2 regions of the Nocardiopsis sp. EMB25 genome follow, and region 2 is predicted to be linked to the other one. Evidence: predicted binding sites of a transcription regulator. Region 2 holds the regulator's gene; the other holds the start of a gene.

Region 1 (16,056 bases), 420 kb from region 2:
CCTGATCCGCGAGACCCCGTCCGGGCCCCGCTCCGATACCTGGTGCGGGGTCCGTGGGGTTTCCCGAGTTCCTTGCGCGGGCGGGTGCTGAGGGCACACTGACGCTGAGAACACGCCGACCGACCAGCTGTTATGACTCACAGTAAGTGAGTTCTGACAGTATGCGATCGATGAAGGTATCGGATGCGCTCAGCGCCACAGTCCTGCGGTTGCGCCGCTCCCGGGGGGACGCGCCCGCCGGGCTGGTCGCGCCTGTCCGTTCGGATCGCCGCACCAAGAACCTGACCAAACGGCTCCACCCCGGCGACATCGCCGTCATCGACCACGTCGACCTCGATCGGGTCAGCGCCGAGGCCCTCGTCGGGTGCGGTGTCTCGGCGGTGCTCAACGTCGCCCGCAGCATCAGCGGTCGCTACCCCAACCAGGGCCCCGAGATGATCGTCGCGGCGGGGATCCCGCTGGTGGACGACGTCGACCCCGAGGTGTTCACCCGGGCGCGCGACGGTGAGCGTCTGCGTCTGGACGGCGCCACCCTCTACCGGGGGGACGAGGTCATCGCCCGCGGCACCCTCCAGGACCCTGGGACGGTCGAGGCGGCCATGGCCGAGGCGCGCGCGGGCCTGGCCACCCAGCTGGAGGCCTTCGCCGCCAACACCATGGCCTACCTCCAGCACGAGCGCGACCTGCTGCTCGACGGTGTCGGTATCCCGGCCATCACCACCGGCATCGAGGGACGCCACGCCCTCATCGTGGTGCGCGGCTACCACTACCGCGAGGACATCGCGGCCCTGCGCCCCTACATTCGCGAGTTCCGGCCGGTGATCATCGCCGTCGACGGGGGAGCGGACGCGGTCATGGAGGCCGGGTACCGGCCCGACATCATCGTGGGGGACTTCGACTCCGTCTCCGACCGGGCGTTGGGCAGCGGCGCCGAACTGGTCGTCCACGCCTACCGTGACGGTCGCGCCCCCGGGCTGTCCCGGCTCACCGATCTCGGTCACACCGCCGTGGTCTTCCCCGCGACCGGGACCAGTGAGGACGTGGCGATGATGTTGGCCGACGGTGCGGGCGCCGCGCTCATCGTGGCCGTCGGCACCCACGCCACCCTGGAGGAGTTCCTCGACAAGGGGCGTTCGGGGATGGCCAGTACGTTCCTCACCCGCCTCCGGGTGGGCGGCAAGCTCGTGGACGCCAAGGGGGTCAGCCGCCTCTACCGTTCGCGGATCTCTCCGTGGGCTCTGTTGGGCCTGGTGGCCGCCTGCCTGATCACCATCGTCGTCGCCGCCTACAGCTCCCCGGCGGGCCAGGTCTACCTCACCTTCCTCGCGGCGCGCTGGGACGCGTTCTCCTACTGGATGACGGGGCTGTTCACGTGATCGACTTCCGCTACCACCTGGTGTCCATCGTCGCGGTGTTCCTCGCGCTCACCGTGGGGCTCGTCCTGGGTACCACCATGCTTCAGGACCCGCTGCTCAACACCCTCCAGTCGGAGACCGCCGACCTGCGCGGCCAGAGCGAGCAGCTGCGCGCCGAACGTGACGAGGCCGAGCGCGTCGGTGCGGGTGCCGACATGTTCGCCGAGGCCGCTTCCGAGGACGTGCTCGACCGTCGGCTCGACGATGTGGGGGTGGTCGTGGTGGCCGCCCCGGGGGCCGACGGTGAGGTGGTCGCGGCGCTGGCCGACCGGGTCGAGGAGGCCGACGGCGAGGTGGTCGGTCGTGTCGACCTCACCCCGGATCTGGTGGACGGTGACAAGGCGACCTTCATCGGAGAGCTGGCGGTCCAGGTCGCGCGCGACCCCGACCGGCTCACTGGAGGAGCCCACCACCGGGCGGGTACGGAGTTGGGCCGGGCGCTGGTTCGCGACACGCGTTCTGAGGACGACGAGGACGAGGACGAGGACGACGAGGGCGACGAGGGTGAAGACGAGGAGGCGGACGACCGGACGGCTGAGGCGGTGCTGGCCGCCTTCGCCGAGGGCGGGCTGGTCGAGCTCCACGGTGATCCGGCCGAGGCCGCCGACGCGGTGGTCGTGGTCGCGCCCGCGTTCGGTTCCGAGGGCGACTCCGAGGCCGCTCAGACCGCCCTGACCGCGTTCGTCGCCGCTTTGCGCGAGGAGGTCGGCCCCACGGTCCTGGCCGGGGACGCCGTCTCCGGCCAACCCGGCGGTCTCATCGCCCGAGCCCGCGCCCAGGAGTCCGCCTTCACCACTGTTGACCTGGCTGGGCGTCCGATGGGTGATGTGATCACCGTTTTGGCCCTGGCGGCGAGCCTGGAGGGGGCGGCCCTCGCCTACGGGATGGGCGAGGGAGCGGTGGGTTTCGTTCCCGACCCGCTGCCCGAACCGAGGCACACCGAGGATGAGGACTCCGGGGGGCGAGAGTCCGACGGGGCGGGGGACACCCGTTCGCGGGACGAGGCGCGCCACGCCGCCCGGGCCGGGGAGTGAGGCCGGTGGTGACGCGTCCGTCGTCCTCCGCCACCCCCGGTGGTCGGCCTTCGATCGTTGAGGTCCTCCTGTCCTGTGGGCGTCCCCTCAGCCAGGGGTTGGTCGGCGCCATGGCGGGGGCCGTGGCCGCCCGCGCCGCCTACACGCTGCTCACGCGGCCCCGGCCGGTCCGCGCGCCCGGGCCGTCGGCGAAAGCACCGGCCGGGGCTGAGGGGCCCGGGGAGGGGTCGGGCGCCGGAACCGTCGCGGACGAGCCGGACCCGTGGCGGCGGACCAACTTCCGGGGCCGATCCGTCACCCTGCAGGAGGGGCCCGCGCTCGCCTCGGGCGTGTGCGCCGCCAGCCTGGTCACTCCGGGGCTGACCCCGCGTGCGCGTGCCTCCTGTGCCCTGGCCGCCGCCGGGGCCGCCGCGTTCGGGGCCTACGACGACCTGTCGGGATCCCCCGCCGCGCGCGGGTTGCGCGGTCACCTGGGGGCGTTGGCCCGGGGGCGCGTGACCACGGGGCTGGTCAAGATGGTCGGTATCGGTGCCACGGGGGTGGCCTCGGCCGCGCTGCTGCGCCGGTCGGCGGCCGACACGCTCCTGGACGGGGCGCTCATCGCCGCCAGCGCCAACCTGGTCAACCTGTTCGACCTGCGCCCGGGCCGTGCGGCCAAGCTCGTACTGCTGGCGGCGGCCCCGGCGCTGGCCTCCCCGGCCGCGCCCCTGGTCGGTCCGGTGGTGGGGGCGTCGGCCGCGTTGCTCCCCGACGACCTGGCCGAACGCTCCATGCTCGGTGACGCGGGCGCCAACGCGCTCGGCGCCGCCCTGGGGGTGGCGGCCGTGGCCCGCGCGCCCAGACCGGTGCGCCTGGTGCTGCTCGGCGGGGCCGTCGCCCTGACCCTGGCCAGTGAGCGCACGAGTTTCTCCCGGGTCATCGACCGTGTGCCGGCCCTGCGCCGCCTCGACCGCTGGGGCAGGTGCGTGTGAGGGGAGCACGGTGCCCCGCGCCGCCCTCGGCCGCGAGGTGACGCGCGGCGTCGGCACGGCGGCGGCGGTCATCGCGCTGGCCACCGTCGGAGCGCGGGTGGCGGGCTTCGGGCGGACGGTGGTGTTCGCCCGGACGGTCGGAGACACCTGTCTGGGCACCGCCTACGTCACGGCCAACCAGCTGCCCGCGGTTCTGTTCGAGATCGTCATCGGCGGGGCGCTCGCCGCGATGGTCGTGCCGGTTCTGGCGGCCTCCGTGAGGCGGGACGACCACGAGCGGGTACGCCACACCGTCTCCGCGCTGATCACCTGGGTCCTGCTGCTGGCTGTTCCCCTGTCCGTGTTGCTCGCCGCCACCGCGGTCCCCGTGGTCGCGCTCATGCTGGGGCCGGTGAGCGGCTGCGACCACGCCGACCTGCTCGCCCTGGCCGCGCGCATGCTCGTCGTGTTCGCCCCCCAGGTGGTCTTCTACGGCCTGGCGGCGGTCCTGTACGGGGTGCTCCAAGCCCACCGCCGGTTCCTCGCGCCCGCTTTGGCTCCGCTCGTGTCGAGTCTCGTGGTGATCACCGCCTACCTCGTCTTCGTCCCTTTGGGGGCCGGAGGCCGCCAGGACGTGGGGGAGCTGTCCACGGCCGCCGAGCTCACGCTGTCGCTGGGGACGACCGCCGGGGTGGCCGCCCTGTTCCTCACCGTGCTCGGCCCGATGGCGGGGTTGGGCGTGCGTCCCCGCCCGCGTCTGACGTTCCCGCCCGGGGTGGGGGAGCGGGTCAGGGCGCTGGCTGTCGCCTCTCTCCTGCCCCTCGTGGCCATGCAGGTGTGTCTGCTGTTGTTCGTGGCCTTGGCCAACCACGGCGGCGGCGCGGGCGCGGCCGTGCTGCACACCTACGCCTGGGCTCTGTTCACCCTTCCCTACGGGGTGATCGCGGTCCCCGTCGCCACCAGTGCCTTCACGGCCCTGGCGGTGGCGCACGCCGACCGTGACCGGCAGGGGTTCGCCACCCTGGTCTCCGGTGCGGCCCGGGCCACGACCGTGGCCACGGCGGGAGCGGGCACCGCGCTGGCGGCGGGCGCCGTCCCGGTCGCGGTGGTCTTCGCGCGGGAGGACCCGTTGGCGCTGGAGCGGGCGCTGCTCGCCTACGCTCCGGGCGTGGTGGGGTTCGGTCTGGTGGCCCTGCTCGGTCGGGCGCTGTACGCCTCCCACGACGGCCGCCGGGCGGCCGCCGCCCAGGTCGCCGGCTGGGTGGTGGTGATGACGGGCGCGGTCGTGCTGGTGTGGGCGGTGCCCGCGGAGTGGACGATCGCTGCGCAGGGCGCGTCGATGACGGTGGGGCTCACCTTGGCGGCGGTCTTGTCGTGCGCGGGTTCGGCGCGTGCGCATGGACGGGCGGCGCTGGCGGGGGTGGGCCGGTCGGTGGTCGCGTCCCTGGTGGGAGGCGTCGCGGGGTGGGCCGTGGGCCGTACGGTCGCGGCGGTGTTGCCCCTGGACGACGTGTGGCGGGCCGCGGGTTCGGCGATGGTGGCCGCAGGGGCCGGGTTGGTGGTGTTCGCGGTCGTGGCCGCGTTGGTGGACCCGTCCGCGCCGCGGGCGGTGGCCACCCGTGTCAGGAGCGTACGAGAGGGCAGGAGGGCAGAGCGGTGAACCGCAGGATCGCGCTGGTCGTCGGGACCAGCACCGGAGGGGTCGGGCGGCACGTGCGTTCGCTGGCCGAGGGGTTGCGCGGGCGGGGACACCGGGTGGCGGTGCTCGGGCCGGCCTCGGCCGACCGGGCGTTCGGGTTCACCGGGGCGGGGATCCGGTTCGTGCCGGTCCCGATCGGTGCCGCCCCGTCGTTGGGTGACCCGGGGGTCGTCCTGCGGTTGGGCGCTCTGGTGAGCGGAGCGGATGTCGTGCACGCCCACGGGGTGCGGGCGGGGGCACTGTGCGCGTTGGCGGGGGCGTCGCCGTTGGTGGTGACGGCGCACAACGCGCCGCCGTCGGTCACGGGGCCGTTGTCGTTGGCCTATCCCGTGCTGGAGCGGATCGTGGCTCGGCGGGCGGAGGTGGCCCTGGGTGTTTCGGGTGATCTGGTTCGGCGGCTGCGTGCGGCTGGGGCACGTGAGGCCCGGATGGCGGTGGTGGCGGCGCCCGCGGTCGGGGATCCGTTGAATGGGCGTGAGGCCACGCGGGCCGATCTGGCGGTGAGTCCTGAGCGGCCGCTGGTGCTGACCATCGGCCGGTTGTCCGAGCAGAAGGGGTTGGACACCCTGCTGGCCGCGGCGCCGTCGATCGCCGAGCGGCGTCCCGAGCCGGTGGTGGCGATCGCCGGGGACGGGCCGTTGTGGGGGCGGTTGCACGACACGGCGGCCGAGCTGAAGGCGGACGTGCGCATGCTCGGTCACCGCTCGGACGTGGCCGACCTGTTGGCGGCGGCGGACGTGTTCTGTCTGTCCAGCCGGTGGGAGGGGCCGTCGTTGGTGATCATGGAGGCGCTCCGGGCGGGGTTGCCGGTCGTGGCCACGCGGGTGGGCGGTATCCCTGACCTGTACACGGGGACGGTGCTCATGGTGCCGCCGGACGACCCGCGTGCCCTGGCGGCGGCGGTCGGGCGGGTGCTGGACGAGCCGGAGTTGGCCGGGGAGTTGCGTGTGCGCGCGCGTGCGGCGGCCCGGAACCTGCCGACGGAGGAGGACGCGGTGGCGGCGGCCGAGGGCGTGTACGCGGCGGTCGCGCGTCGGGGCGTCTGACGTGCCGGCGGGGTCTGGGACGTGCTCCGAACCCCGGTGCATGGTGAACGCCACCCTGTGGCCGACTTCCCTCCGTGGGTATTTGATGACATGCTGGGTGCGGGCCGGGTTTCGCACTCATGTCGTGAGGTGTGCCTCGGTACCCTCGTATGTCACGTGAGGGGAGTATCCCTGTCGCGGCGGGGCCGTCATCACGGAGCACAGTGTCGTGTTCCCGGTTCCGTCGGTTCGTGCCGACGTCGGGCGAACGGGAGAGACCTCCGGTAGTTCGACGTGCGCGCAGTGCTCCCGCGCGCACCGACCGGAGGAGTTTCCGACCGTGAGCGTTCCCCTGTGGGTCTGGGCCGTCACCATTTTGGGTATGGTCGCCGTCCTGGCGATCGACCTGGCCATCGTCGACCACCCCTGGAGCAAGAAGAGCGGCCCGAAGGAGTTCGGGGTCCGTCAGGCCGCCTGGTGGGCGGCCTTCTACGTGGGTGTGGCCGTCCTGTTCGGTTTCGGCCTGATGTACTTCGGCGGTTCGACCGCCGGCGCGGAGTACTTCGCCGGGTTCATCACCGAGAAGAGCCTGAGCGTCGACAACCTCTTCGTGTTCTACCTCCTGATGGGCGCCTTCGCGGTGCCCCGGAAGTACCAGCACGAGGTCCTGCTCATCGGCATCGTCATCGCGCTCGTCATGCGCGGTTTCTTCATCATCCTCGGCGCGCAGGTGATCAACGCCTGGAGCGAGGTCTTCTACCTGTTCGGCGCCTTCCTCATCTACACCGGTTACAAGATCGTCCGTGACCACGTGAAGGGTGACGAGGAGGAGAAGGACTTCACCCAGAACCCGGCCGTGCGCCTGGTCAAGCGCTTCTGGCCGGTCACCGACGACTACCACGGCGCGCACATGACCGTGAAGCTGGACGGCAGGCGGCACGTGACCCCGATGCTCCTGGTCATCGTCGCCATCGGCGTCGTCGACCTCGTCTTCGCGGTCGACTCGATCCCGGCCATCTTCGGGCTGACCCAGGACGCCTACATCGTCTTCACCGCCAACGCCTTCGCGCTGCTGGGTCTGCGCCAGCTCTACTTCCTGCTGGCCGGTCTCATGGACAAGCTCGTCTACATCAGCTGGGGCCTGTCCGCGATCATGGTCTTCATCGGTGTGAAGATGATCCTGCACGCGCTGCACGAGAACGGCGTGCACGCCCCGGAGATCGGTATCGGCACCTCGCTGACCGTGATCATCGGCCTCATGGCGGTCACGATCGTCGCCAGCCTGGTCAAGGCCCGTGCCGACGCCCGCCGCAGGCCCGCCGTCGAGGCGGCGGCGGAGGAGGACGCCGCGGCTGACCGGTCCTGACCGCTGGCGGAGAGGGCGGTGCCGCGGTCCTTCCCCGGTCAGGGCGCTGGGCGGGTCCGGTTTTCCGTCCAGGTTCTCGAAAACAACCAAATTCGAACGCCTGTTCGTCTATAGTGGTGGTGCCCGACGTGGAGTCGTCCGGGCGCCACCACTTCCTCGAGGTGGAAGAAACCGCCGCCGGTGGTCGTTAGTCTTGTCGGACGGGAGGGACCGCGGGGCCCGCGTCCTCTTCCCACCCCCTTTCGCGCGCCCGGTTCCCGGGCCGGGGCGGCCGATTGATCGTCCACCGGACCGCGAAGCCCACACACGGGTCAGCCGACGTCGCGCGACGAGGTCGCGTCCTGTGCGCCCAAGCCGAAGGATGTCTCACTCGATGGTCGAACAACTGGTAGTCCGGGGAGCACGCGAGCACAACCTCAAGGACGTCTCGCTGGACCTGCCACGCGATTCCATGATCGTGTTCACCGGCCTGTCCGGGTCCGGTAAGTCCTCCCTGGCCTTCGACACGATCTTCGCCGAGGGACAGCGGCGCTACGTCGAGTCCCTTTCGGCCTACGCCCGCCAGTTCCTGGGGCAGATGGACAAACCGGACGTCGACTTCATCGAGGGCCTCTCGCCCGCGGTGTCCATCGACCAGAAGTCCACCAGCCGCAACCCCAGGTCCACCGTCGGCACCATCACCGAGGTGTACGACTACCTGCGGCTGCTGTGGGCGCGCGTGGGCGTGCCGCACTGTCCTGAGTGCCGCCGCGAGATCGCACGGCAGACTCCGCAGCAGATCGTGGACCGGGTCCTGGAGATGACCGAGGGCACCCGCTTCCAGGTGCTCGCCCCGGTCGTGCGCGGCCGCAAGGGCGAGTACGTCGAACTCTTCAAGGACCTGCAGACCAAGGGCTTCACGCGCGCCGTCGTCGACGGCGCCGCCGTCCGCATGGACGAGCCGCCCAAGCTCGGCCGCTACGACAAGCACGACATCGCGGTGGTCGTGGACCGCCTGAGCGTCAAGCCCTCCGCCCGGGGCCGCCTCACCGATTCGGTGGAGACCGCGCTCAAGCTCGCGGGTGGGACCATCGTCCTGGACTTCGTCGACCTGCCCGAGGACGACGTCGATCGGGAGAAGGTCTTCTCCGAGCACCTCTTCTGCCCCTATGACGACCTGTCCTTCGAACAGCTCGAACCGCGCTCGTTCTCCTTCAACGCCCCCTACGGCGCCTGCCCGGACTGCTCCGGGCTGGGCACCCGGATGGAGGTCGACGCCGACCTGCTCGTTCCGGACCCGGAGAAGACCCTGGCGGAGGGGGCCGTCTCCCCGTGGACGGGCGGCACCAACTCCGGGTACTGGGACCGCATCCTCACGGCCCTGGGCGAGGCGATCGGCTTCGACCTGGACACCCCGTGGGAGCGGCTGCCGCGCCGCGTGCGCAAGGCCATCCTGGAGGGCCACGACACCCAGGTCCACGTCACCTACCGCAACCGGTACGGGCGCAACCGCTCCTACTACACCGAGTTCGAGGGCGTCATCCCCTGGGTCAAGCGGCGCCACTCCGAGACCGAGAGCGACTGGGGCCGCGAGCGGCTCGAGGGCTACATGCGCACCGTGCCCTGCCCCACCTGTGAGGGAACCCGTCTCAAGCCGGTGGTGCTGGCCGTGACGGTCGGCGGCAGGTCCATCGCCGAGGTCGCGCAGATGTCGCTGAGCCAGAGCGCCGCCTTCCTCGCCGACCTCAAGCTGTCCGAGCGGGACATGGTCATCGCCGCCCAGGTGCTCAAGGAGATCAACGCGCGGCTGGGCTTCCTGCTGGACGTGGGGCTCGACTACCTCAGCCTGGCGCGCTCGGCCGGTTCGCTCTCCGGCGGCGAGGCCCAGCGCATCCGCCTGGCCACCCAGATCGGGTCGGGCCTGGTCGGTGTGCTCTACGTCCTGGACGAGCCGTCCATCGGCCTGCACCAGCGCGACAACGCCCGGCTGCTGGAGACGCTCCAGCGCCTGCGCGACATCGGCAACACGCTGATCGTCGTCGAGCACGACGAGGACACCATCCGCGCCGCCGACTGGGTGGTCGACATCGGTCCGGGCGCGGGTGAGCACGGCGGCCACGTCGTGGTGTCGGGCATCGTGGACGAGCTGCTCACCTCCCCTGACTCCATGACCGGCGACTACCTGGCCGGACGTCGCTCCATCGCGCTGCCCGCCTCGCGCCGCCCCCGCACCAAGGGGCACGAGCTCGTCGTGCGCGGGGCGCGGGAGAACAACCTCGACGGGGTCGACGTCACCTTCCCGCTGGGCGTGTTCACCGCCGTGACGGGCGTGTCCGGGTCGGGCAAGTCCACGCTGGTCAACGAGATCCTGTACAAGGCGCTGGCCAAGGAGCTCAACGGGGCGCGCGACGTCCCCGGGCGCCACCTGCGGGTCAACGGCACCGGCAAGGTGGACAAGGTCGTGCACGTGGACCAGAGCCCGATCGGCCGCACCCCGCGCTCCAACCCGGCCACCTACTCCGGTGTCTTCGACCACATCCGCAAGCTGTTCGCGCAGACGACCGACGCCAAGACGCGCGGCTACCAGCCGGGCCGGTTCTCGTTCAACGTCAAGGGCGGCCGCTGCGAGGCGTGCTCGGGTGACGGCACGCTCAAGATCGAGATGCAGTTCCTGCCCGACGTGTACGTGCCGTGTGAGGTGTGCCACGGCGCCCGCTACAACCGGGAGACCCTCCAGGTGCGGTACAAGGGCAAGAACATCTCCGAGGTGCTCGACATGCCCATCGCCGAGGCCCTGGAGTTCTTCGAGCCGATCAACGCCATCCGCCGCCACCTGCAGACCCTCACCGACGTGGGGCTGGGGTACGTGCGCCTGGGCCAGCCCGCCACCACGCTGTCCGGCGGTGAGGCCCAGCGGGTCAAGCTCGCGGCCGAGCTCCAGCGGCGCTCCACCGGGCGGACGGTGTACGTTCTGGACGAGCCCACCACGGGCCTGCACTTCGAGGACATCCGTAAGCTGCTGGGTGTGCTCAACCGGTTGACGGACACCGGTAACACGGTGATCGTCATCGAGCACAACCTCGACGTCATCAAGACCGCGGACCACGTGATCGACATGGGTCCCGAGGGCGGTTCCGGGGGCGGCCGGGTGGTGGCCCAGGGCACTCCCGAGGAGGTCGCCGCGGTCGCCGAGTCCTACACCGGCCAGTTCCTGGCCAAGATGCTCTGAGTCGCCGCGAACCGTCCAGGAGGTCGGACACCGCATGAACCAGCCACCCCCGGACCCGCACTGGAGAGCGCCCCGGGAGGGGTACCCGTACCCGGGCACCCCGGGAGCCGGGGGGCGGCCCGGCCCTGCCGGGCCCGAGGAGCGGCTGTACCCGCTGGCGACCTGGTGGTCGCGGGTCCTGGCCCGCGCCGTCGACATGGTGGTGGTGGCGCTGCCCGCCCTGCTGGTGGCCCTGCTCCTGGCCCTCGTCTGGCTGGGGGCGCTCAACCTCCTGGGCGGTTCCGGTGACGGCCCGCGCAGGTACGGGTACTTCCTGGCCGTCACGTTCTTCGTCCTGTACACCGGCTACGAGACCCTGGCGGTGGCCCGCTGGCAGCAGACCCTCGGTAAGCGGTTGGTGGGTGTCAAGGTGGCGCCCGCGGCCGGTGCGGGCCGCCTCGGCCCGGTGCCCGTCGCGGCCCTGACCGTCCGGGCCGCCCTGTTCGGCCTGCCCGTCCTGCTGTTCGCTCTGCCCAGCGTGCCGCAGTGGGCCGCCCTCATGGTCGTGGTCCTGCTCACCGGTGGGATGGCCGCCTGGGACCGGCCCAACCAGCAGGGGATCCACGACAAGATCGCCGGGACCGTGGTGCTGGACGTGCGCTGACCCCCGGCACGGCGGGCTTCGGAGCGGGCGGGGCCACCCCTGGTCAGGACCGCCCACAGCGCACCTACGCAGGTGGGAAGCACGGGCACAACCCCGCTGCAACCCTGACATGAAGGAAGGTCCCAGCCTAGGCTGGCAGTGCACACTCCCCAGCCGAAGACGGGACCTTCGTTATGGACGAGGCCATCAGGATCGGCCCCGAGCTCAAGGAACGCCGAGAAGACGCCGGACTCACCCAAGAAGCGCTCGCCGACCGGGCAGGCGTCTCGGCCGACTACGTGGGCCGCCTCGAACGCGGTGCCCGGGTCGGCTCACTACCCAGCATCGTCAAGCTTGCCCGAGCCCTGGACTGCGACCCCGGTGACCTCATCCGCAAACGCGCCCGCCTGACCCCCGTGGGCACCTCCTCGGTGATCGCCGTACGCAACGCGATCTTCGACCCCCAGCTCCTGTTGCCCGACCGCCCTCAAGGTCGCCCGGCCTCCCCCGAGGAGCTGATGCGCACGGTCCGACGCGGCTACGGGGCGTACTTCGCAGGAGAGTTCGGAGCACTCGCCGCACTCGTACCCGACCTGCTCCGAGACTGCCGGATCGCCGAGTACGAACACGGCACCTCCGCCGTCGCGGCACCCTACGCACACGCCTACGACCTCGCGAGCGCCCTGCTGGTCCACACCGGCAAGGTCGACGCCGCACTGACCGGTGTGGAACGCGCGATCATGATCGCTCGCCAAGGCGATGACCCCTACCGCCCCGTGAGCTTCACGGGCACCTACGCGTGGGTGCTTTTGCACATGGGCCGCTACGCCGAAGCTGAGGATCTCGTGGTGCGTGCAGCCGAAAGCGTCGCTCCGAGAATGGGTGACCGCGACCAAGCACGGATCGCGGCATGGGGCGGGCTGCTCATGCAGGCCGCAGTGCTGGCGGGATCAGACGCTCACCGATCGGACGCGGACCGGCTCTCGTCTGCGCGACAGTTCCTGCGAGACGCTCGGTCGGCTGCTGTTCAGATGGACCAGGACTCGCGCCGGTACTGGATCAGCTTCGGTCCGACCCAGCTCGCGGTCCAGTCGGCGCACATCTACACCGTCCTGGGCAAGCCCGCCGAGGCACTCAAGGCCGCTGGGAAGGTGGACGCCCGGCAGTTGCTGTCAATCCAGTACGGGCGGCACCTGCTGGATGTGGCGAAGTCTCAGTCTCTGCGTCGTCGGACTGATGACGCCATCGAGACGGCCGCGCAGGCGCAAGCCCTGTCGCCGGAGTGGTTCCGGCACCAGAAGTTCGGAGCTGCGCTCACCGAAGAACTGCGGCGGCGTAAGGCGCGGATGAGCGACCCGTTGGCGGGGCTCGTGTCCGCATTCCGCACCACCAGCGAGTAACTCGGACGGAGCGTCCGGGTTACTGACACGTCACTCGTGAACCCGGACGCTCTGTCCCTGGGAACTCCATCGAACTCTGCGTAGCGTCTCCCTCACCTACCAGTGAGGGAGGTCCACGATGGCGCGAACACGCGCGCTCGAAAGGGAGTCGCTGCACGGCCCATGGCCCAGCGACCACGGCAGTGAGCAGCGGCTGGGACAGTTGCGGCGCACGTACCCCGGATGGCGCTTCTGGCGGTCCAGGGACGAGGACCAGTCAGCCCGCGAGTGGTGCGCCGTACGTATCACCACCCCCGCCTCGGGCAGGCCGCAGGAGCTGACCGCTGACACCTACGACGACCTCGTGCAGCAGCTGGAGGCGTCGTGACGCACCGACCCCGGCAGAAAACCGAACCGGTGGCACCGGCAAGGCCGCGGTTGGTGGACGACCGTGACCGTCAGGTCGCCCAGTTCCACAGGGAGTTTCCGGGCTGGGAAGTGTGGAAGTCCCCCGGCTGGTGGTGCGCCCTGCGAACCGGCGCGGACAACGGTCTCGTCGGTGTCACCGCAGCGAGCATCACCGAACTCCGTGTGCGGCTCTTCGAGGCGCTGAGGGTCACGTCAACAGCGACGCACCAGTGAAGCCGCCTACCGCGTTGCGCACCTGATCCCCGTCTCCGTTCGGATCAGGCCCCAACCACATTGAAACGGCCCGGCGGTGCAGCGAACACCCCGGGCCCGGTCTACCTGAAGAGGCAGGCAGACATGAAGATCGTACTGTTTTCACGACACCGGTCGCGCCGAGTCCGGCGCTACACCCGCCCCTCTGCCCCGGCCGCCCGCGTCCGGGCCCACATGGCCTGGCCTGGCGGCGACCTCGCCCCGCTCTCCCCGGCCGTGAAGATCCTGCTGCGAGGCGCCGCATGATCGACACCGACATGGGCGACCTGCTCGCCTCGATCCGGGACGCGCTCACCCTCCCGGCCGCGCCGACCGACACCGGCCGCGCCGACCGGGACGCCTTGGAGCACACCCGCGCCGACGCCGTCCGCCAGGCGGTCGACTACGCGGCTGGAACTGGCGACCTGACCGGCGCGGTCGATCTGCTCGACAACGCGATCGCGGCCTCGCCGATCACCTACCAGACCGGGCACGAGCGGGTGCCCCGCCAGGGGGTGGTGGCGCGATGAAGCACCGACGCATGGTGTGCGACATTCGTGAGCTGCCCGACGTGTCCGCCCTCAAGCAGTGGGCCGCCGAGCGTGGCACCGTCGTCCACTACCTGGGTCCCGATCTGAAATGCCACGCGGTCTACGCCGCAGCCGTAGGGCCGGTGATCCGGGTGGCCCGCTCGCGATACCGGGATCCGCACCCGCACACGCTCGTGTGGGAGTCCCCCTTGGAGAACCTGCCGGATGCCGTCGCGGCGGTCTGAGCCGGGTGCGGCCCCTGCCCCCGGCCGGGGCCGCACCCTCCCCCGAGGAGGGAACGGTGGACGGAGCTACCCGGTGCACTGGTACCGCCAGCGGGCAGCACGACTACATCCCGGACCCACCCGGCGCGCAGGATCGGATTCGCACCGCGACCTGCCGCCACTGCCGAGACGTCCTGACCGTGACCAGATAAACCCCGCAGACGGATGAGTCCGTCAGCCGAGACGGAGATCCGCCCCGATAACGGGCACCACCACAGACCCCGCGTGCCTGGCTGGTTCCGACCCAGGCACGCGGGACCAAGCGCCGTCCCCCTGCGGGAACGGTGCCCGCCCAGTAGGGATCACCCGCTGGGCAACCGTCAACACCAGCAGAAGAGGAGAACGCGGTGAACGACTTCACCCCACCGCCCACGAGCGAGCAGGTGACCGGCCTGTTCCTCGCGACCCGCCGCGCGGTCGTGCAGACCCCGGCGCAGAGCCACGAGTACAAGAAGTCCTCGGGGTCGGGCGACGCCGCCCACACCTACGACACGACCGCCCGCTAACCACCTGACCCGTTGAACGACGCACGCCCCGGAGTAGCGCCCATGCTGCGATTGCAGTTGACCCCTTACAGCGAGAATCCGACCTGGCACTGGTCCGGGGCGTGCTACAGCACCCTGGACACCCGCAGCCGCATCGAGCCCTTCGACCACCCGATGGTCGAGCACCTGGCCGCGACCGACGGACGGCGCACCCTGCTCGTGGTCCGCGAACGCGTCGCCGACCGGGCGGTCTGCGATCCCGAGGTTCGCGACCTCACCCCCGCCGAGTACGACCAGGCCCGCGACGCCGTCACCGGCTGGCCGACCGACGTCGTCCTCGTCGAGACCGAACCCGACCGGCCGGTGCGCGTCACCGCCGGTTCGGCCCGGACAACTCCGCTCTACCTGGCCACCGACGGCACGGCCCTGGTCGGGTCGTGGGACATGGCGGACCTGCGCGCACACGCCACCGGGCTCAACCCCAAGGAGGTCTCTCGGCTGCTGATCTACCGGCCCCGCTACTCGACGGAGACGCTGTACCGGGGTGTGCACCGGCTCACCGAGCGCGCGACCGCGCACTTCGGCGGGCACTTGTGGATCACCTATCCCGATCCCGCCCTGCACCGCACGCCTCGTGACTTGGCACCGGATGCCGACGTCTTGGGGGCGTTCATTTCGACCATGGACACGGCGATGGACCGCCGCCCCTGGGCGGAGGAGACCACGCTGTTCCACCTGACCGGCGGGTTCGACTCGGGCACCGTGGCCACCCGCGCGGCCGAGCGGTACCCGGGCCGGTTTCCCACGGCAACGCTGTTGATCGGCGGTCCTGGGCGTGAGCAGCAGATCCGGCGTCGCGCCGAGATCCGCGACCGTGTGCGGTTCGCCGACTCGGACCTGGTCGTCGACGCCATGCGGTACCTGCCGCTCTCGCCTGACTGCCCCTGGGTCAACGGCCGCGTGGTCAACCCCACGGAGGAGCCTTTGCACCGGCCGTTCGTCGAGATGGCACGCTCGATCGCCGCCGCTGGGGCCCGCACCGTCGTGACCGGCCTCGGGGGAGACGAGATGGTCGCCCTCACTCAGGAGGAGGAGCCCCACAAGGGGCTCGGCGAGATCACCGACGCGCAGATCCTCTCGTGGGTCGGCCCGCGGGTTCCGAGCGTGCTGGAGTTCGCCGACGACGGCATCGCTCCTCCTGCGTTGATCAACTCCATGACGTTGCTGACGCTGGAGACGACCGCCCCGGTACTTCTCAAGCATGGACTGTGGCCGGTGCACCCGTTCGCGGACCCGGACATGGTGGCGCTCGGCGAGCAGCTCCCGTTCGCTTGGCGTGAGCTGAAGCAGCTTCAGCGGCGTCGCTTGGCCACGCTCGGGATGAGTGACGACGTCGTGT
Region 2 (16,056 bases):
CTTCGAGGAGCACGACCAGGAGGTCCCCGAGAACTGGGCCGAGCTGCGGGAGACCGCCATCGCGCTCTCCGAGGCGGAGGAGGACATGATCGCCTTCCCGATCCCCGGTGACGCGCAGTACTCGGTCATGCCCTGGATCTGGGGCGGAGGCGCGGAACTCGCCGTCCAGACGTCCGACGGTACGTGGGTGTCGGAGATCGACAGTGACGGCGGCCGGGCCGGGATGTCCTTCTTCACCGGGCTGGCCCTGGAGGACGGCGTCTCCACCACCGGCGCGGTGAACTGGAACGAGATCGACGTGATGGAATCCCTGGCCGAGGAACGGGCCATCATGGCGATCTCCGGCAGCGCCAACCCCAAGGCGATCCTGGAGTCCAATCCCGATCTGGAGGGCCGGCTCGGCGTCTTCGTCATCCCGGGCCGGGAGGACGGCTACACCGACTCCTTCGCGGGCGGCTCCCTCCTGTCGGTGTTCGAGGGGACCGGGCAGGAGGAGGTCGCCTGGGAGTACGTCGACCACCTGACCAGCTACCAGTTCTCCTCGCGCTGGGCCGAGGAGACCGGTTTCTTCCCCGGGCGTGAGGAGGCCGTGACCGCGTTCGCCGAGTCCGAGGACCCACTGGTCCGGCCCTTCGCCGTACAGCTCATCACGGCCAGTCGCGGCACCCCCGTCGCCCCGGCCTGGGGCCGGGTGGAGGCCGAGAAGGTCATCGTCGCCATGCAGCAGAGCATCCTCAACGGCGACGCCACCGTGGACGAGGCCACCGCGACGGCCGCCGCCGAGATCGAACGCATCCTCAACGGAGGCTGAGCGTGGGCACACCGGTCGGGCTGGGGAACACGCGTGAGGCGAAAGAGACCGTCCGCGACGCCGAGGGGGCGCCTCCGCCGAGGGGCCGCGGCCGACGGCGGCCGCCGTTCCTGAGCGCGGGTGCTCGCAGGACCCTCATGCCGTGGGCGCTGCTCGCGCCCGCGCTGGCGGTCGTCGGGGCGCTCCTGCTGTTCCCCCTCGCGCGCGTCGTGTGGCTGTCCTTTCGCGACTTCCACCTGCGCAACCTGGTCTCCGGCGAGTCCGACCCCGTTGGGTTCGACAACTACGCGGCGCTCCTGGGCGATCCGTACCTGTGGCGGGTCGCCCTGCCCAACACGGTGGTGTTCGCCGCGGTCGCGGTGGTCTCGACCGTGGTCCTGGGCACGCTGGTGGCGCTGCTGCTGTCCACGCTGCGCCCGCTCACCCGGGTGGTCGTCGTCTCCTGCGTGATGGTGGCCTGGGCGATGCCGGCGGTCAGCGGCACCTACGTGTGGATCTGGATCTTCGACGTCGACGACGGCGTCGTCGCCCAGGCGCTGACGTCCCTCGGCGTGCTCGGGCCCGAGGGGTACAACTGGTTCGCCGACCGTCTGTCCTTCTACGCGATCGTCACCCTCAACGTGGTGCACAGCGGCTTCCCGTTCGTGGCGGTCACGGTACTCGCGGGACTGATGACCGTGCCCAGGGACCTGCACGAGGCGGCGCTGATCGACGGCGCCGGCGCCTGGAAGCGGTTCTGGCACGTCACCTTCCCCGTGCTGCGTCCGGTGTTCGCGGTGGTGACCGTGCTCTCCACGATCTGGGACTTCAAGGTGTTCGCGCAGATCTACCTCATGCCCGGAGGGGACGTGGGAGGATCGCGGATGCTGAACCTGGGCGTGTGGGCCTACGTGCGTTCCTTCGGCCACAACGACTACGGGGCGGGGTCGGCCGTCGCGGTCCTGCTCACGCTGCTCCTGTTGGGGATCACCGTGCTGTACCTGCGCGCCCTGTTCCGGGAGGACGAGCTGCGATGACCGGACGGCCCGTGGGAACGGCGGGAGGGAAGGGGACCCGACCTCGGTCAGGCGGCCCCCTCGATGAGCTTCTCGCGGACCCTCCGCCAGTCCACGGCGGCCAGGGGGCGACGGTCCAGGTCCTCCAGGACCGCGTCCATCGTGCGCAGGTCGTACTCCCCCAGAGGGCGTCCGTCGTCGTGGCTCCGGTTCACCAGGTTGTTCACGTACACGAACAGGCGCTGTCCGGAGGGGTCGGCCAGGGCGTGGCGCACGGCGCTGTCGCGGAATCGCGCGTCGTGCGGGATCCAGCTGATGACGACCTCGGTGGGGGAGGGACCGGCGGACTCGCTCACGGGCTCACGCCGCCGTCTCCGTTGACCACGCCGACACGGCCCTCACCCCTTCGCCCTCGCCTCGGCGCCACGGGCGCCCCTCCACGAACAGAGCAGGAGTCTAACGGCCCCCTTCCGGCGGCCCACCACCCCACCAGGTCCGGTGCGGGGCACCGGGGAGAGGAGCCGTGTTGGCCACGCGCGTAGCCGCACCCGATGACCGACGTTGGGACGACCGCGTCGCCCGTGCCCGCCGCAGGGGCGGGCCGCCCCGGAGGCTCCGGGGCGCGGGCAGGGCGGCGGGGGTGGTGGTCCTGCTGGCCTTCACCCTCTTTCCCGTCTACTTCATGCTGGTCAGCGCCTTCTCCGACCGGAGCACCTCCGGAACGGGCGCGCTGGTGCCGACGGACGTCACGTTCGACAACTTCACGTACGTGATGACCGAGGGCGACTTCACGCTCTACCTGCGTAACTCGCTGGCGGTCGCCTCGATCACCGTCGTGGGGGCGTGCCTCCTCGCGTTGCTGGCGTCGGTGGCCGTGGCGCGGTTCCGGTTCCGGTTCCGGACGTCGGTACTGGTGCTCGTCCTGGTGGTGCAGATGGTGCCGCTGGAGGCCCTGGTCATCCCGTTGTTCCTCCAGGTGCGCGACCTGCGGATGCTCAACACCGTGCTGGGGCTGGGCGTGGTGTACGTGGCGCTGTCCCTGCCCCTGGCGGTGTGGATGATGCGCGGGTTCGTGGCCGCGGTGCCCCGGGAGGTCGAGGAGGCCGCCTACATCGACGGCGCGTCGTGGCCGCGCATGTTCTGGTCGGTGCTCCTCCCCCTCGTCGCGCCCGGCCTGGTGGCCACGGCGATCTTCTCGTTCATCGTGGCGTGGAACGAGTTCGTGCTGGCCCTGACCTTCATGCAGCAGAGCGACCGGTACACGGTGGCGGTGGGGCTGCGCCAGTTCTTCGGCCAGTACGCCAACGAGTGGGGGCACGTCATGGCCGCGTCCACGATCATCACGCTTCCGGTGATGGTCTTCTTCGTCCTCGTGCAGCGCTGGCTGGTCGCCGGTCTCGTCCAGGGGGCGGTGAAGGGCTGAGCCCGGGCCGTGCGGGAGGGCACGGGGGCGGTCCGTGGACGCGCGCACCCCTCCCCGCACGCCGCCGGAGGCGCGGGGAGGGGCGGAAGGGAACAGGGTCAGCGCAGTTCGCGCTTGAGGATCTTGCCCGTGGCGGTCATGGGCAGCTCCGTGCGGAACTCGACCTGGCGGGGGTACTTGTACGCGGCGAGGCGCTCCTTGGCCCAGTCGACCAGTTGCTGTTCGGTGAGCGCGGCGTCGGCCTCCCGGATCACGTAGGCCTTGGCCTCCTCGCCGTGCGTGTCGTGCGGGACGCCCACGACGGCGGCCAGGCTGACCTCCGGGTGGGTCATCAGGACCTCCTCGATCTCACGCGGGTAGACGTTGTAGCCACCGCGGATGATCATGTCCTTGGACCGGTCGACGATGAAGTAGAAGCCGTCCTCGTCCCGGCGCGCGATGTCGCCGGTACGGAACCAGCCGTCCTTGATGACCTCCGCGTTGGCGTCGGGCCGGTTGTGGTAGCCCTTCATCACGCAGTGGCCGCGCACCGCGATCTCGCCCTCGTTCCCGGCGTCGTTCCATTCCGGGTCGATCAGCTTCATCTCCACGCCCCACACGGGCAGGCCGATGGAACCGGTCTTGGCCCGGACCCTGGGGTTGTTGAAGGCCACGGCCGGAGAGGTCTCGGACAGGCCGTAGCCCTCCTTGATTCCGACGCCGAAGGTCTTGGCGAAGTCCTCGGCGAGCTGCCCGGGAAGGGAGGCGCCGCCGGAGATCGCGTCGACGATGTTGCCCGCGATCTTGCCGATGTCGTAGGTGCCCGGTTCCGCGGACTGCACCGCGTTGAGCAGGCCCCAGTACATGGTGGGCACCCCGGCGAACCCGGTGATCCCCTCCTCGTCCATGAGCCGCAGCGCCTCGTCGGGCTCGAAGCGCGGCATGAGGACCAGGGTCCCGTGCCGGTACAGGGCCGAGTTGAGCATGACCGTCTGACCGAAGATGTGGAAGAGCGGCAGGACGGCGAGGGACACGTCCCGGCCGTCGGGGTGCGCGGTGACCAGGTCGCTCGAGACGATCGCGTTCATCATCAGGTTGTGGTGGGACAGCTGGGCGCCCTTGGGCCTACCGGTGGTGCCGCTGGTGTAGATGATGACGGCGGTGTCGTCGGAGTTGGCCTGCACCGTCTCGAACGTGCCGGGCTGGCCGTCGAGGGCCTTCCAGAGCGTCTCGGCCCCCTCGATGGCGGACTCGGTGGCGCCCGGGGAGGCGGGCAGGTCGATGTAGGTCTCGCAGGAGTCCACCTGGTTGAAGGCCTCGAAGGCGCGCTCGCCCAGGGGGAGTTCGGGGGAGCCGGTGAAGGCGAAGAGCGCCTTGGCGCCGGAGTCCTCCAGGTGGTAGGCGATCTCGGGCGGTGTGAGGAGCACGTTGAGGGGGACGACCACGGCGCCGGCCTTGAGGGCTCCGAAGTAGACGAAGGGGAAGTAGGGAAGGTTGGGGCTGGCGAGCGCGACGCGGTCGCCGGGCCGGACGCCCCTGGCCACCAGGAGGTTGGCGACCTGGTTGGCGATCATGTCGGTCAGGGCGTAGGTGAGGCGAAGGTCTCCGAAGACCAGGCACTCCTTGTCGGGAACCGATCGGGCGCCGTCCTCCAGAAGCACAGACAGATTGAGCATGGGGGCCTCCCGCTACGAGTGAGTGACGGACCCAGGTGTGGTCTGGGTCTCGTGGTCCGCGTCACGTGAACGGCAGAGTAACAAACCAGCCGGTCGGTGTGGCGAACGGGGATCGGATCGAAACCTAACAGTGTTCGGAAAGGGATTCCAGGGTCCGCGTCGCCTTCACGGCCCGGACACCCGGGCCCGGCCCGGGCGAGGCGCTGGCGGAGGTCGTCCACGGGGAACGAAGCCGTCTGCGCTCCCGGGCGTGTACCGCTAACCTGGAAACTGCACGAGTGGACGCCCGGCCCAGCTCGGCATGTCCGCGTGCGACCGACCCAGAGACCGGCTAAGGGAACATCAGCGATGACAGCGGTAGACGGCGACCAGAAGACGGGCGACACCTACGACGCCCGCGCCCTCCAGGACAAGTGGCAGGCGCGCTGGGCCGCTGAGCTTCCGTTCCAGGCCAGCGAGGACCCGACCGACGCCCGGCCCCGCAGCTACGTGGTCGACATGTTCGCCTACCCCTCAGGCGACCTGCACATGGGCCACGCCGAGGCCTACGCCATCGGCGACGTCATCGGCCGCTACCGCTTCCAGCGCGGCGACAACGTCCTGCACCCCGTCGGTTGGGACTCCTTCGGCCTGCCCGCCGAGAACGCGGCGATCAAGAACGACTCGCACCCCGCCGAGTGGACCTACGCCAACATCGAGACCCAGGCGGCCTCGTTCCGTCGGTACGGGATCGGTGTCGACTGGTCGCGCCGTCTGCACACCAGCGACCCCGAGTACTACAAGTGGAACCAGTGGCTGTTCCTGCGCTTCTTCGAGCGCGGACTGGCCTACCGCAAGGACGGCCAGGTCAACTGGTGCCCCCAGGACCAGACCGTGCTGGCCAACGAGCAGGTCGTCCAGGGCCGGTGCGAGCGGTGCGGCTCCGACGTCGTGCGCCGCAGCCTGAACCAGTGGTACTTCAAGATCACCGACTACGCCCAGCGCCTGCTGGACGACATGGACCAGCTGGACGGCGGCCGCTGGCCGGACGAGATCCTGGCCATGCAGCGCAACTGGATCGGCCGCTCCACCGGCGCCGACGTCCACTTCGCCATCGAGGGCCGCGACGAGCCGGTGACCGTGTTCACCACCCGCCCCGACACCCTCTACGGCGCCACGTTCTTCGTCGTGGCCGCCGACGCCGACCTGGCGGACGAGCTGTGCGCACCCGAGCAGCGCGAGGCCTTCGACGCCTACCGTGCCGAGGTCGCCAAGCTGTCCGACATCGAGCGCCAGGCCACCGAGCGCCCCAAGACCGGTGTGTTCCTGGGCCGCCACGCCGTCAACCCGGTCAACGGCGAGCGCATGCCGGTCTGGGCCGCCGACTACGTCCTGGCCGACTACGGACACGGCGCGATCATGGCGGTGCCCGCCCACGACCAGCGCGACCTCGACTTCGCCCTGGCCTTCGACCTGCCCGTCAAGGTGGTCGTGGAGACCGGCGAGCCCCACCCGGCCGAGACCGGTGTGGCCACGGCGGGCGAGGGGACGCTGCGCGACTCCGGGCCGCTGGACGGGCTGACCAAGACCGACGCGATCAACCGCATCGTCGAGGTGCTGGCCGAGCGCGGCACCGGCGACGCCACCGTCAACTACCGCCTGCGCGACTGGCTGCTGTCCCGTCAGCGCTACTGGGGCACGCCGATCCCCATCATCCACTGCCCCTCCTGTGGTGAGGTGCCCGTCCCCGACGAACAGCTGCCGGTCACGCTGCCCGAACTCAAGGGCGCCGAGCTGGCGCCCCGGGGCGTGTCGCCGCTGGCCGCCGCCACCGACTGGGTGGAGGTCGACTGCCCCTCCTGCGGCGGTCCCGCCAACCGCGACACCGACACCATGGACACGTTCGTCGACTCGTCCTGGTACTTCCTGCGCTACTGCTCGCCGAACCTGGACACCGCCCCCTTCGACACCGAGGCGGTCAACAAGTGGGGTCCGGTCGACCACTACATCGGCGGCAAGGAGCACGCGACCCTGCACCTGCTGTACGCGCGCTTCTTCACCAAGGTCCTGCACGACATGGGCATGGTGGGCTTCACCGAACCCTTCCGCCGTCTGACCAACCAGGGCCAGGTCATCAACCAGGGCAGGGCGATGTCCAAGTCCCTGGGCAACGGTGTGGACCTGGGCCAGGAGATCGACACCTACGGCGTCGACGCGGTCCGTCTGACCATGCTCTTCGCCAGCCCGCCCGAGGAGGACGTCGACTGGGCGGACGTCTCCTGCACCGCCGCGCAGAAGTTCCTCAACCGTGCGTTCCGCGTGATGTGCGAGGCTGGCGCGGCCAGCGCGCCCGGCGCCGACGCCACCGCCGGCGACACCGAGCTGCGCCGGGTCACGCACCGCAGCATCGACCAGGTCACCACGCTGGTGGAGGCGCGCCGGTTCAACGTGGCCATCGCGCGCACCATGGAGCTGGTCTCGGCCGCCCGCAAGGCGATCGACTCCGGCCCCGGCGCGGCCGACCCGGCCGTGCGCGAGGCGGCCGAGTTCGTGGCCGTGGCGCTGTCCCTGTTCGCGCCCTACGTGGCCGAGGAGGGCTGGGAGCGGCTGGGGCACGTGGGCACGGTCGCCGTCGGCAACTGGCCCGATCCGGACCCGGAACTGCTGGTCCAGGAGTCCGTGACCTGCGTGGTGCAGGTGCAGAGCAAGGTTCGGGACAAGCTGACCGTGGCGCCCGACATCGACCCGGCGGAGCTGGAGCGGCTCGCGCTGGCCTCGGAGAAGGCCCAGGGATTCATCGGCGACAAGCAGATCCGCAAGGTGATCGTGCGCGCGCCGAAGCTGGTGAACATCGTCGTCGGCTGATCCGGCAACGGAGGCGGCGGTCGCGTTCGGCGACCGCCGCCTCCGTGTGACACGCCGGAGTGGGTGACGACTGACAGGGAGGCGGTGGCCGGGTGTCCCCATCCGGTAGGTCGGGTGGTCCGCTGGTACGCGGTGCCGTCATCGTGTGTGGCGCCGCGCTGGTCTCCGCCGCGGCGATCGGCGGTGGACTCGTGTTGGCGGGAGGAGACCCCGACGTCCCCGGCGCGGACGACGTCCACACCACCGCCCCCGACTGCGCCGCCGTACCCGCGTCCGTGGTCGACGAGGCCCTGCCCGACGCCGTTCCTGAGACCATCGAGTCCGGGCCGCGGCCCGGCGGTGACACCGCGCTGTGCGCGTGGACCTCGCTGGGCACCGCCGAGGACCCCGGTGTGCTGCGGGTGGAGTTCTCCGCGCTGTTCACCGACACCTCCGGGGAAGTGCCCGTCGCGGGTACCGAACACGCCGAACGGGCTCTGACGGCTCTGGTGCCCCGGACGAGCGACGGTGTCCGGCTCCCGTCGGATGTCGAGGGGCACGTGTGGACGGACGGGGCGCAGGGCACCGCCGACCTGGCCTTCTACACTGACAATCTGCTGGTCCGGGTGGCCTACTCCGGTGTCTCCGGAGACGGGCCCGCCGACCGGGAGGACGCCCGTGAGCTGACGGTGCGGGTCGCGGAGCAACTCGTGGAGGTCTTGTGAACCCGGAAGGCCATCGTCCGGTCGTCCCGCGGGCCCAGCCTCAGAGCCGGGGATGCGCGATCGCCGGTGTCGTGGCGCTGACGCTGGTGGCGGTCCTGCTCGTGGCGGGCGGTGTGTGGTTCGTCCTGAACCGTGAGGCCCTGGAGTCGGGTGACTTCGAGGCCGCACCCGAGTGCGCGGTGGGAGAGACCGAGGCCCTCGCCGCGTCGGTGCCCTCCCATGTCTTGGAGCTCGAGGCGCCGGTCGGCGGGCAGCAGGACACGTTCGGTACCGGATGGCAGTGTCGGTGGGCCACCCCCGAGGGGCCGGGGGAGGCGGTGCCCTCCTTCGCGACCTTGGTGATGGTCGCCGCGCCCAACCCGGGCGGGATCGAGACGGCCGCCGAGAACCTGCGGAACACCACCGCGAACCAGGACACCACCGCGGTGGACGGTATCGGCGACGAAGCGGTCAGCTGGACTGACGAGTCCGACTTCCCGTTCGCCTGTGTGGGAGCCCGCGTGTCCAACCTGTACGTGGAGACCTGCTACGGCGCCGCCGCCGACTACGGCGTCGCGCGCGCGGCGGAGGCGGAGCACGGACGGGAGACGGCCGAGGAACTCGCCCGGGCCGTGATCGCCGAACTGCCCGCCTGACCAGGGCGCCCCGCGAGACGGCTCACCAGGCTCCGTCGAGGAACTCCTCCAACGCGGGGGCGACCTCCGGGGCGAAGGGGCGGTCGGCGTCGAGCACGGCCGCGCCGGGTTCGTCCCGGAACTCACGGAACACGTGGTCGGCGTCGGGGACGTCGACGCGTTCGGCGTCGGTGAACCCGCTCATGAGGCGGTCGACGTCCGCCCGGGAGACCTGGGCGTCCTGCTCTGCCCACAGCACCAGTACCGGGGTGCCCTCGGGGACGTCCCGGGCGAGGTCGACGGGGTCGAAGGCGTCGATCCAGGTCAGGAAGGCCGAGTTCCGCTCGGAGTAGACGGTCTCCAACAGGGGCGACAGGTCGTCGGGCAGGGCGCGTCCACCGCGCAGCGCGGCACGTCCCGCGCGGGCGTCGGAGAGCAGGGTGACACTGTCGCCCTCATCGAGCTGCCCGCGGGCCTCACCCACGCGGATCTGCTCGGTGAGCTGGCGGTCGATGAGGTCCAGGTAGCGGGTTCCGGGCGGGGCGGCCAGGACCAGCGCGGGCGAGGCGTCCACGAGTTCGTGCGCGCGCAGGGCGAACAGGGCGCCCTCGCTGTGTCCGACGACGACGGTGCGTTCGGGGTCCACCTCGGGTTGGGCCAGCAGCTCCCCGAAGGCGGCGACCACCTGACGGTCGAACACCTCCGGGGCGATGGGATCGTCCGGGTCGAGGCCGTCGGCCCCCGTCTCGCCGCTGCCGAGCTTGTCGTAGCGGAGCGAGGCGACACCGGCCTCGGCCAGCACACGGGTGAGGTTCAGGTTGGTGTCGGCGTCGGGTCGCGTCGGTGCGTTGCCGTCCCGGTCGGTGGGGCCGCTGCCGGAGACGATGAGGGCGGCGGGCACCGTCCCGGTGGTGTCCGAGGGCGCCGTGAACGTCGCGAACACCTCTGCGCCGTCCACGGTGAACGACAGGTCCCGAGCCGACCCGCTGACGCCGGGCGGAGGGACCGAGGGGTCCTCGCCGGAACAGGCGGTGGAGAACAGGAGGCCGGTGGTCGCGCCGACGACGGCGAGCATCCGCCAGCGGCCGTGCGCGGGGGAGGTGGTGGGTGTGGACACGCCCCCAGCTTAGGGCGTGCCCGGAGGCCGTGTATGCCGTCCTGTGACCGGTCCGTCCCCGGTACGCGGACGGACCGGGGACGCGGGATCGGCGTCAGACGCGGCGCATGACCGCGACGACCTTGCCGAGGATGGTGGCGTCGTCCCCGTTGATGGGCTCGTAGGCCTCGTTGCGGGGCAGGAGCCACACGTGGCCGTCGTCCTCGCGGCGCAGGACCTTGACCGTGGCCTCGTCGTCCAGCAGGGCGGCCACGATGTCGCCGTTGTTGGCGTCCTGCTGCTGGCGGACCACGACCATGTCGCCGTCGGTGATGGCGGCGTCCGTCATCGAGTCGCCGACCACGGTGAGCATGAACAGCCGTCCCTCTCCGACCAGCTGGCGCGGGAGGGAGAGCACGTCCTCCACGGACTCCTCGGCCAGGATCGGACCACCCGCGGCGATCCGGCCGACGAGCGGCACGGCGGCGGCACGCGAGGCGTCGGCGGTGAACTCCGCGGGGTCCGCCTTCGCGCCGGACGAGCGGCCGGGGGTGCGCAGTTCGACGGCGCGGGGGCGGTTCTGGTCGCGGTGCAGGTAGCCCTTGCGCTGGAGCACCTTGAGCTGGTGCGCCACGCTGGAGGGGCTGGACAGGCCGACGGCGTCGCCGATTTCCCTTATCGAGGGCGGGAAACCGCGTTCCCTTACGTACCGCTGGATACAGTTCAGCACGCTCTGCTGACGCGCCGTGAGTTTGGGAGCGTCGGGCGTCGGCCCGTCCGCATCGCCCACGGGCGAGAGGACGGTGGTGGTTCCGGGATTCTCCTCCGGCACGGCCGGGCCTCCTCGGCGTTCGGTTCGGTCAGGGCCTGCTTGTGTGACTGGCCACGTCCGATCCGCGACCGCGCCGACCCTGGGGTCCACGTGACGGCGAAACCGGAGTGAAATCAACGTCAACATTAGTCGTTGCTGACGGTGATATCAAACAAGCGTTCGAGGCTGCGGACAATTGCTCGCGCGTTTTCGCGGTCAATTCCTGGCCTCCACTTACGTGTACACGTGTACCCGTCCCGGTGTCCCGGGAATGCGCCAACACGAGCGCGCCCGTGTACGAGCGGGCCCGGTCGCCCCGCGTCGGTGTTCGTGCGCGATCGCCTGCGGGGGCGGCGATCGCGTTTTCCGGGCGGCCCGTCCGCGGCGGTCGGGCGGCGCGTCGGCGGTACCCTGGGAAGTGGGTTTCGGGCGGCCCGGTCCACCCCCTGCGGGTCGTCCGCCGATCCCCTCCCCCTCCGAGCGTCGGTGTCCGTGTTCCCGTGCGCGGCCGCCCGGGCGCGCACGGGGTGCGTGTTCGTCGAAGGTCGCGGCCTCATCCGTGGTCGTTGAGGTTCGACCACAACATCTGGGTGTGTTGGTGGGGTGGAAGCCCAGAAGTTGTGGTTAAGTGGATGTGCGGGTCGTCGCGAGGGAAGCAGGTGAACAGGGATGTATTGTCCGTTCTGCCGCCATCCGGACACCCGGGTGATCGACAGCAGGTCCACCGACGACGGTGCGGCCATCCGCCGCCGCCGGTCCTGCCCCGCGTGCGAGCGCAGATTCACCACACAGGAGACCGTCCTTCTGATGGTCGCCAAGCGCTCCGGCGTCACCGAGCCCTTCAGTCGCACCAAGGTCATCGCCGGGGTGCGCAGAGCCTGCCAGGGCCGCCCCGTCTCCGAGGACGCCCTCGCCAAGCTCGGCCAGCGGGTCGAGGAGGAGATCCGCAGCCGGGGACTGGCCGAGGTGCCGGCGCATGAGATCGGACTGGCCATCCTCGGTCCCATGCGCGAACTCGACGAGGTCGCCTACCTGCACTTCGCCAGCGTCTACCGCGGTTTCGAGAGCCTCGCCGACTTCGAGGCCGAGATCGCCAGCCTGCGCCAGGACCACGAGGTCGGGTCCGGCGCGGACGGGGAGTAACACCTCCACCGCACGGCCGGGAGCCGTGCCGTCGACGCGTTCTCGGGGGGAATGCCGTCATGACGAAGAGCACGAGTGACCAGACGGGCCCCGAGGGGCTCAGGATGAGGCGCGTCCTCACCACACCCGGTGTCCACCCCTACGACACCCTCGAATGGGAACGCCGTGACGTCGTCATGACCAACTGGCGCGACGGAACGGTCAATTTCGAGCAGCGCGGTGTGGAGTTCCCCACCTCGTGGTCGATGAACGCCACCCAGATCGTGGCGAGCAAGTACTTCCGGGGGGCGCTCGGAACCCCCGAACGCGAGTGGAGCCTCAAACAGATCATCGACCGCGTCGTGGGGGTCTACACCGAGACCGGCCGTTCGCACGGTTACTTCGCGGGGGACGAGGACGCCGAGACCTTCGACCACGAACTCAAGTACGCGCTCGTCCATCAGCTGTTCAGTTTCAACTCGCCCGTCTGGTTCAACGTCGGCACGACCTCACCGCAGCAGGTCTCGGCGTGCTTCATCCTCTCCGTCGACGACACCATGGAGTCGATCCTCGACTGGTACAAGGAGGAGGGGATCATCTTCAAGGGCGGCTCCGGCGCGGGTGTGAACCTGTCCCGCATCCGCTCCAGCCGGGAACCGCTCTCCTCCGGCGGCATGGCCTCGGGGCCGGTCTCCTTCATGCGCGGCGCCGACGCCTCGGCCGGGACGATCAAGTCCGGCGGTGCCACCCGTCGGGCCGCCAAGATGGTCGTGCTGGACGTCGACCACCCCGACATCGAGGAGTTCGTCGAGACCAAGGCGCACGAGGAGCACAAGATCCGCGCCCTGCGCGACGCGGGCTTCGACGTCGACCTGGGCGGCGCCGACATGTTCAGCGTCCAGTACCAGAACGCCAACAACTCGGTCCGGGTCTGCGACGCGTTCATGCGCGCGGTCGAGAGCGGCGCCGACTTCGGTCTCACCTCCCGTACGACGGGCGAGGTCATCGCCACCGTCGACGCCGGGGAGCTGTTCCACCGCATGGCCCGCGCCGCCTGGGAGTGCGCCGATCCGGGCATCCAGTACGACGGGGCCATCCAGGACTGGCACACCAACCCGGAGACCGGCCGGATCAGCGCGAGCAACCCGTGCTTCCCGGCGGATCAGCGGGTACTGACCGACCGGGGGCACATCCCCATCGGTCAGCTCGTCGAGCGTGCCGCCCGGGGGGAGTCCTTCTCGGTCTACACCAACGACGTCACGGCTGCCGGGGAGACGTGTGACTCGGTCGTGGCCACGGTACCCACCCGGTACATGGTCACCGGGACCAACGAGATCGTCGAGTTGCGCTTCTCCGACGGCTCGGCTCTGCGCTGTACGCCCAGTCATCGTGTGTGGACCAGCAACCGGGGATGGGTCCGGGCGCAGGACTTGGGAAATGACGACCGCATCGTCCGCTCCTTCCGGTACGCTCCTCGTTCCAACCCCGTTCGCCAGATTCCCAGAGCCGCGCTGGACGCCGCCCGTTCGGCGTCGGAGAGGCCTGGCACGACCCCACTCACCCTCCCCGAGAAGTGGGACGAGGACGCGGACCTCGCCCACTACCTCGGCTGGCTCGTGGGGGACGGGTCGGTCGGCGAGGCCAGTGTCGTGACCGTCTACGGCACCGCCGAGGAACAGGAGTCCGTGCTCCCCCGTCACCAGGCTCTGATCGAACGCCTCACCGGGCGCCGCAGCAAGCCCAGCCGCCAACCGAACGGGACCCAGCAGCTCAGGGTCACACGTCAGGCGATGGCGGCGTTCGTGCGTGCCCTCGGACTCGGAGGCCGCGCGGCGGACAAGTGCGTTCCCGCGTCGCTCTTCGAGGCACCTGAGGACACGGTCCTGGAGTTCCTCCGAGGGCTGTTCGACGCCGACGGTTGTGCGGTCGACCAGCCCAACGGGACGCGCTACGTCGGTTTGAGCACCCGTTCCGAGCGGCTCGCGCGCGAGGTACAGGAACTGCTCGCTCCCTTCGGGATCGCCAGCCGCGTCTACAAGACCTCCGACGGCAAGCCGGACACGTTCTCCTATGTGCGCAAGGACGGCAGCGCCGTCACCTACGGAAGCGATGGTCCGTTCGTCGATCTGCGGATCTCCAGCAGGTTCCTGTACGACTTCTCCGCTCTCGTCAACTTCACCATCGAGAGCAAGAGCGACAGGCTCCAGGACGCTCTGGACTTCCGTCGTGTGTACAACACCGACAGCTCGGTCCGTCTGGTCTCCCGCGAGTCCCAGGGGTTCGAGACGACCTACAACCTGACCGAACCCCGCAACCACTCCTACATCGTGGGTAGCACTGTTGTGGCCAACTGTTCGGAATACGTGCACCTGGACGACTCCTCCTGCAACCTCGCCTCGATCAACCTGCTGAGGTTCCTGCGCGAGGACGGCACCTTCGACGTGGAGACGTTCACCCGGCTCACGGAGCTGGTTCTCACGGCGATGGACGTCTCCGTCGCCTTCGCCGACTTCCCCACGGAGCGGATCGGGGAGACCACCCGTGCCTACCGCCAGCTCGGTGTCGGCTACGCCAACCTCGGCGCCCTGCTGATGGCCACCGGCCACGCCTACGACTCCGACGGCGGCCGTGCCGTCGCCGCCTCGATCACCTCGCTCATGACCGCGACCGCCTACCGCCGTAGCGCCGAACTGGCCGGGGCGGTCGGACCCTACGACGGGTACGAACGCAACGCCCGGGCGCACCAGCGGGTCATGCGCAAGCACGCCGCCGCCAACGACGACCTGCGCACCGTCGGCACACTGGAGGAGCCGATCCACGAGGCGGCCACCCGGGAGTGGGCGCGATGCCTGCGCCTGGGGGAACGGCATGGCTGGCGCAACGCCCAGGCGAGCCTGCTCGCACCCACGGGAACCATCGGCTTCATGATGGACTGCGACACCACCGGCATCGAACCGGACTTCTCGCTGGTCAAGTTCAAGAAACTGGCCGGCGGCGGGTCCATGCGGATCGTCAACCAGGCCGTGCCGCGCGCCCTGCGCACCCTCGGCTACCAGGACGAGCGGATCGAGGCGATCGTCGAGTACGTGTCCGAGCACGGCCACGTCGTGGACGCGCCCGGGCTGAGCCCCGAACACCACGAGGTGTTCGACTGCGCGATGGGCCGCCGCTACATCGAGCCGATGGGCCACATCCGCATGATGTCCGCCGTGCAGCCCTTCCTGTCCGGGGCCATCTCCAAGACGGTCAACGTCCCGGAGGAGGCCACGGTCGCCGACTTCGAGCACCTCTACCTGGAGGGCTGGCGCAGGGGGCTCAAGGCGCTCGCCGTCTACCGGGACAACTGCAAGGTCGGGCAGCCGTTGTCCACCCGCGCCGCCGGGGACGCGGGAAGCGCGGCCGAGCCCCCGGCGGCCGAGGAGGTCCGCCCGGTCCGCCGCCGTCTGCCCAAGAAGCGCCCCAGCGAGACGACCTCGTTCTCCGTCGGCGGCGCCGAGGGCTACATCACCGCGGGCTCCTACCCTGACGACGGTCTGGGCGAGGTGTTCCTCAAGCTCGGCAAGCAGGGGTCCACCCTGGCGGGGGTGATGGACGCCTTCTCCATCGCCGTCTCCATCGCGCTCCAGTACGGGGTCCCCCTGGAGACCTACGTGGAGAAGTTCACGAACATGCGCTTCGACCCGGCCGGTGTGACCGACGATCCGGACGTCCGCATGGCGCAGTCGGTCATGGACTACATCTTCCGCCGCCTCGCGTTGGACCACCTGCCCTACGAGGAACGCGCCGCCCTGGGCGTGCTCTCGGCCGACGAGCGCAGGGCCCGGGCCGAGGGCGAGGACCCGTCCCAGGTGGCCGCCGAGGTGGAGTCGCTCGCCCAGTCGGCCGCCACCCGGGCGGCCCGGGACGACGCTTCCCGGGACACCGGCGCGCCGCCCGCCGCTGAGGAGGGGCCGGACCCCGAGGAGCCGCACTCCAGCACCG

Evidence for each region. Region 2 encodes LexA, which represses DNA repair genes until DNA is damaged. Its sites were predicted from a motif close to TCGAACANNTGTTCGA; they were not measured.
Region 1: uvrA (excinuclease ABC subunit UvrA) is a predicted target of LexA. The motif match lies at 7,582-7,597, and genes of this name have one in related genera.

What each region holds. Positions count from the first base shown of each region.
Region 1 covers NZ_JAMTDN010000001.1:2,847,156-2,863,211, reverse strand. Annotated here, with positions in the region: gene recN (DNA repair protein RecN) at 1-5, shown strand, start outside; gene steA (putative cytokinetic ring protein SteA) at 171-1,376, shown strand; gene KIK06_RS12280 (copper transporter) at 1,373-2,449, shown strand; gene KIK06_RS12275 (hypothetical protein) at 2,455-3,420, shown strand; gene murJ (murein biosynthesis integral membrane protein MurJ) at 3,431-5,059, shown strand; gene KIK06_RS12265 (glycosyltransferase family 4 protein) at 5,056-6,144, shown strand; gene KIK06_RS12260 (TerC family protein) at 6,464-7,489, shown strand; gene uvrA (excinuclease ABC subunit UvrA) at 7,863-10,697, shown strand; gene KIK06_RS12250 (RDD family protein) at 10,732-11,340, shown strand; gene KIK06_RS12245 (helix-turn-helix domain-containing protein) at 11,514-12,719, shown strand; gene KIK06_RS12240 (hypothetical protein) at 12,838-13,086, shown strand; gene KIK06_RS12235 (hypothetical protein) at 13,140-13,340, shown strand; gene KIK06_RS12230 (hypothetical protein) at 13,622-13,888, shown strand; gene KIK06_RS12225 (hypothetical protein) at 13,885-14,133, shown strand; gene KIK06_RS12220 (hypothetical protein) at 14,520-14,678, shown strand; gene KIK06_RS12215 (asparagine synthase-related protein) at 14,721-16,056, shown strand, end outside.
Region 2 covers NZ_JAMTDN010000001.1:3,266,613-3,282,668, reverse strand. Annotated here, with positions in the region: gene KIK06_RS14195 (sugar ABC transporter substrate-binding protein) at 1-811, shown strand, start outside; gene KIK06_RS14190 (carbohydrate ABC transporter permease) at 949-1,827, shown strand; gene KIK06_RS14185 (hypothetical protein) at 1,875-2,162, opposite strand; gene KIK06_RS14180 (carbohydrate ABC transporter permease) at 2,333-3,229, shown strand; gene KIK06_RS14175 (long-chain-fatty-acid--CoA ligase) at 3,328-4,884, opposite strand; gene leuS (leucine--tRNA ligase) at 5,233-7,728, shown strand; gene KIK06_RS14165 (hypothetical protein) at 7,821-8,432, shown strand; gene KIK06_RS14160 (hypothetical protein) at 8,429-9,067, shown strand; gene KIK06_RS14155 (alpha/beta hydrolase family protein) at 9,090-10,163, opposite strand; gene lexA (transcriptional repressor LexA) at 10,258-10,974, opposite strand; gene nrdR (transcriptional regulator NrdR) at 11,623-12,096, shown strand; gene KIK06_RS14140 (vitamin B12-dependent ribonucleotide reductase) at 12,156-16,056, shown strand, end outside.